Regions from separate parts of the Methylosinus sp. DMC45 genome, predicted to be linked through region 1. Evidence: predicted binding sites of a transcription regulator. Region 1 holds the regulator's gene; the other holds the start of a gene.
The links. The regulator LexA, encoded in region 1, represses DNA repair genes until DNA is damaged. The targets are predictions, from matches to a motif close to TGTTCNNNNTGTGTTCNG.

Region 1 (2,462 bases):
TCGCCACGCCGGAGACGATGGAGACGCCGCCGAGCCGGGCGCGATCGGCCTTCTCGGCCGCTGGCGTCGAGGGCCGCGCCGCCGCGGCGCGCACGGCGGCGCCGGCCGTGCTCATCGGCTTGCGATCGAGATCGACCTCTATCGACGGGCGGATGAGCTCGATATCGGCGATTTCCAAACGGCCGGCGAGCAGCGGCAGCAGCAGCACATTGCCGTGCAGCCTGTCCGCCTCGATGGTCAGCGCCGCGGTGGGATCGGCGAAGGCGATGCTGTCTATGGTGATGTGCGGGCGCGGCAGCAGCGAGAAGGTCGAGCGGCCCTTGGCGGCGATGAACAGGCCAGAGGAGGCGTTGAGCTGGCCGGAAATCTCCTCGAGCAGCGCATTGGTCGAGAAGGTCCAGGGCGCGAGGGCCGCGCCGAGCGCCACTGCGGCGACGGCGCAAAGAGCGATCAGCCAGCGGCGCGGCAGGCGCGGGAGAGACAGGCGGCGGCTTTGGCCCAAGGGCTTCGATCCTTCGATTTCGCGCATCGGGCCAGTCGAGTGCGACATTCCATCGTCCATGAAAAAAAGCGGGGCGGCCGCGGGCCGCTGGCGACGCAGCGCGCGCCCTCGGCGAAGGCGCGACACGAAACAACATGCCTTAATCGCTCGGCCGCTACGCGAAAAGGCCCGCGCGCCAAAAGCGCGCGAGGCCGGACCATGGCGGCAAAGGGCGGCGAGATCGTGGCGGCGCGCGGCTCTCAGTATTTGCGCAGAAGGCTGACCAGACGCCCCTGGATGCGGACGCGATCCGGCCCGAAAATGCGCGTCTCATAGGCCGGATTGGCGGCCTCCAGCGCTATGGAGGCGCCGCGCTTGCGCAGGCGCTTCAATGTCGCCTCCTCCTCGTCGATGAGGGCGACGACGATATCGCCGGTGTCGGCGCTGTCCTGCTTCTTCACCACGACGACGTCGCCGTCGAGAATGCCGGCCTCGATCATCGAATCGCCGCGCACCTCGAGCGCGAAATGCTCGCCGCCGCCGAGCATATCCGGCGACAGGCTGATGGTGTGGCTGCGATTCTGCAGAGCGGAAATGGGCGTGCCGGCGGCGATGCGGCCCATGACCGGAATCGCCACCTGCTGATCGGACTCAGGCTCGCCGGCGGGGACGGGCCGCACGCGGCCGAGCGCGCCCTCTATGACCGAGGGCGAGAATTTGCCGCCGCGCGCGGCGACGCGGGGCGTCGCCGATTCGGGGAGGCGCAGCACCTCGAGCGCGCGGGCGCGATTGGGCAGGCGGCGAATGAATCCGCGCTCCTCGAGCGCGAGAATGAGCCTGTGAATGCCGGATTTGGAGCGCAGATCGAGCGCGTCCTTCATCTCGTCGAAGGAGGGCGGCACGCCGGTCTCCTTCAGGCGCTCATGGATGAAGCGCAGCAGATCGCTCTGTTTCTTGGTCAGCATGGAAGCCCCCCGGCGCCGCCTGCCCGCGTCGCGCCACGTCCGAACCCGAGCATGATGCCGCGGGTTCATAAACAAATCATGAACGGGAGGATAGGCGTTCTCGGTGCGTTCCGCAAGGGAGCGCTTGAACGGCGAATGTAGCCACGATACCCTGAGGGCGCTTTCGTGCAAAAGGAGTTGTTGCCTTGATTCGTATTTCTGCGCCGTGGATAGTCGAGTCTGTGAAAACAATCGACAATCTTGATAGCCTCCAAGGAATAGAGAACCATTCAAATACCTTACTTGTGCTATTCGCCGCGCAGACAAAGATAATTCAATTGTACAGCCAAAGTTTTTACATGCATCATTTTAAGTCGTCATCGTCTCTTGCGAATCAACTACTTGAATGCATCGAAGAAGTAATCAAGAAAATAATTGATAAAAATGAACTTCCAGACGAATACGCCTCCAATCAAATAATAAATAAGAAAAAAGACTTCATTACCGCATTTATGGCCGACCTCGGTGTTTTGCCAATATACATAGCCACGCCAAAAGAAGGCTACGATATTGATAAACTAATATTCAATGGGAAATGCATTTTTCCAATTTCGATATCACAAAAAGCGCCAGACGCGGAAAAAGATTTAATGGAAGCTGGAAAATCTCTTGCTTTTGAATTGCCTACTGCTTGCGGATTTCACATTTTTCGTGCAACTGAATGCGTTGTGCGCAGATATTGGGATGCAGTATCTAAAGATGAGCCGAGACCATCATTACAAACATTGGGTAATTTTGCAGCAGAGCTAGAGAAACGACAGCTCGGTGACGCAAAAGTGGTAGAAGCACTAAAACAGATGACCAAACTCCATAGAAACCCGCTGATCCACCCGGAGGTAATTTTATCCGTTGAGGAAGCCATCAGCATTATAGGCATCGCAAGGAGCGTCGTGGGCGCCATGCTATCAGCATTACCCGACGTACTCGAAACTACGGGCTCGCCTCCTGGTCTTTCCACTCCGTAATCAGCAGATCGT
Region 2 (2,462 bases), on a different contig from region 1:
GCGGCGAGGATCGGCTCGGTCGAGCGATAATTGCGGTCGAGCGTGACGATTTCCGCCGGCGGCGTGAAGCTCTTCGGAAATTCTAGAATGTTGCGCACAGTGGCGGCGCGGAAGGAGTAGATGGATTGCGCATCGTCGCCGACGACGGTGAGCCCCTGGCCCTTCGGCTTCAAGGCGAGCAGGATGGAGGCCTGGAGGCGATTGGTGTCCTGATATTCGTCGACGAGAATGTGATCGAAGCGGCCGCCGATCTCCTCTGCGAGGGCTTCGTCCTGCATCATCTGCGCCCAATAGAGCAGGAGATCATCGTAATCGAGCACATTCTGCACCTGCTTCGCCTCGACATAGGCGGCGAATAAGCGACGCAGCTCGTCATGCCAGCGGGCGCACCAAGGGAACGCGCCGAGCAGCGCCTGCTCGAGCGGGATTTCGGCGTTCACGGCGCGGGAGTAGATCGAAAGACACGTGCCCTTGGTGGGGAAGCGGCTCTCGGTCTTGGAGAAGCCGAGCTCGTGGCGGATCAGATTCATCAGATCGGCGGAGTCTTCGCGATCATGGATGGTGAAGGCGGGATCGAGCCCGATGGCGCCGGCATATTCGCGCAGCAGCCTCGCGCCGATCGCGTGAAACGTGCCGGCCCAGGCGAGGACATCGCCGCCGCCTGTGGCGCCCAGCGCCTCGGCGCAGATGCGCTCGACCCGACGCGCCATCTCGGCGGCGGCGCGGCGGGAAAAGGTCATCAGCAACATGCGCTGCGGATCGGCGCCTCGGACGATGAGATGCGCGACCCGATGGGCGAGTGTGTTCGTCTTGCCGGAGCCGGCGCCCGCGATGATGAGCAGCGGACCGCCAGCGGAGGCCGACAGGCCGTCAGCAAGGCCGTGCTCGACGGCGCGGCGCTGTTCGGCGTTGAGCTTTTCGAGATAGACGACAGCGGTCATGGGCGAATCGGCAAGGTGAGCGGGCCAGTGGACTGAACCATAATTCTTGTTTTGTTCGCAATGGCGGCGTATCTCGAAAATCGAAGCTGGCGGCCCTTCGAACTTCCGTGAGGAGCCACGAAGCGTTCTCGTGGCCTTCAGTGCAGAGAAATATCCGCAAGCCCCTCCTCTTGACTCCCGACCTCGAAGAAGAGAACATTTAGGGAACATGACATTGAGCCCACACCCAGAGGTCGAGAAGGCGATTGCGGCACCAGCCCGCCATAGAGTCGTTGCGCGCGCAGATCGAGAAGATCGAAGGCCGAGCCCGGCGCGTCAAATCGGTCCTTCCGTTTGGAATCGCCGACATCGACGCGCGTCTTCCGGGCGGCGGTCTCTCCCTCGGAGCGCTCCATGAGATCGCCGGCGGCGGCAACGGCGCCGTTGACGGCGCGGCCGCGGCGCTGTTCGCCGCCGGGATCGCGACCCGCACCAAAGGCAAGGTTCTCTGGGTCATTACGCGATCCGACCTCTTCGCCCCGGCGCTGGCGCAGGCGGGCTTGGCGCCCGATCGCGTGATCTATGTCGAGGCCGGCAACGACAAGACCGTGCTCGCATGTGTCGAGGAAGGCTTGCGGCACGGCGGCCTCGGCGCGGTCGTCGGAGAAGTCGCGCGGCTCGACATGACGGCGTCCCGGCGTCTCCAGCTCTGCGCCGAGGGAAGCGGCTCGATCGGTCTCGCCTTGCGGCGCTGGCGCCGGCAATCCGAAGCCGTCGACTTTGGTCAGCCGACCGCGGCGGCGACCAGGTGGCGCGTCTCGGTCATGCCCTCGGCGGCTCTGCCGGTCCCCGGCGTCGGCCGCCATCGTTGGCTCCTAAAGCTGATCCGCGTCCGCGCCGGTGAAAGCGCGGATTTCGAAGTGGAGGCGTGTGATGGTTCGGGTCGTCTCGCTGTTCCTGCCGAGCTGGCCCACGGACCGGCTTCGACGGCAGGCCGGCGACGCGGCGCCGCCGGCTGAAACGCCGCTCGTCCTGATCGGACACGACGGGAGGAGGCAGGTGGTCCGGGCTGCGGACGCGGCGGCCATAGCTGCGGGCGCGCGCGTCGGAATGCCCGCCGCCAAGGCGCGGATTCTCGTGCAGGGTCTCGTCGTTCGAGATCACGATCCCGCGTCCGACGAACAGGGCCTCGACCGTCTCGCGCTATGGGCGCTCCGACGCTATGCGCCGATCGTCGCGGCCGATCCCCCGGAAGGCATCGTGATCGACTCCACCGGAGCCGATCATCTTCACGGCGGCGAGGAAGCCATGCTCGCCGGCCTGATCGACAGGCTTTCGTCATCCGGCGTGCGCGCTCGCGCGGCGATCGCCGACAGCTGGGGCGCGGCGCACGCCTTGGCTCGCTACGCCGCGCGGCCCGTGGTGATCGCGCCGCTCGGCGATGGCGGCTCCGTGCTGACGGGCCTCCCGCTCGCCGCGCTTCGCCTGCCTGCTGACATGGTCGCGGCGCTCCATCTTCTCGGCTTCGAGCGTATCGGCGAT

Region 2: a site for LexA is predicted at 1,133-1,150, ahead of ACT53T_RS16505 (ImuA family protein). Genes of this name have one in related genera too.

What each region holds. Positions count from the first base shown of each region.
Region 1 covers NZ_JBQUZK010000038.1:41,694-44,155, forward strand. Annotated here, with positions in the region: gene ACT53T_RS10885 (AsmA family protein) at 1-502, opposite strand, end outside; gene lexA (transcriptional repressor LexA) at 742-1,446, opposite strand; gene ACT53T_RS10895 (hypothetical protein) at 1,632-2,450, shown strand.
Region 2 covers NZ_JBQUZK010000051.1:46,694-49,155, reverse strand. Annotated here, with positions in the region: gene ACT53T_RS16510 (ATP-dependent helicase) at 1-941, opposite strand, end outside; gene ACT53T_RS16505 (ImuA family protein) at 1,187-1,939, shown strand; partial or broken gene ACT53T_RS16500 (Y-family DNA polymerase) at 1,854-2,462, shown strand, end outside.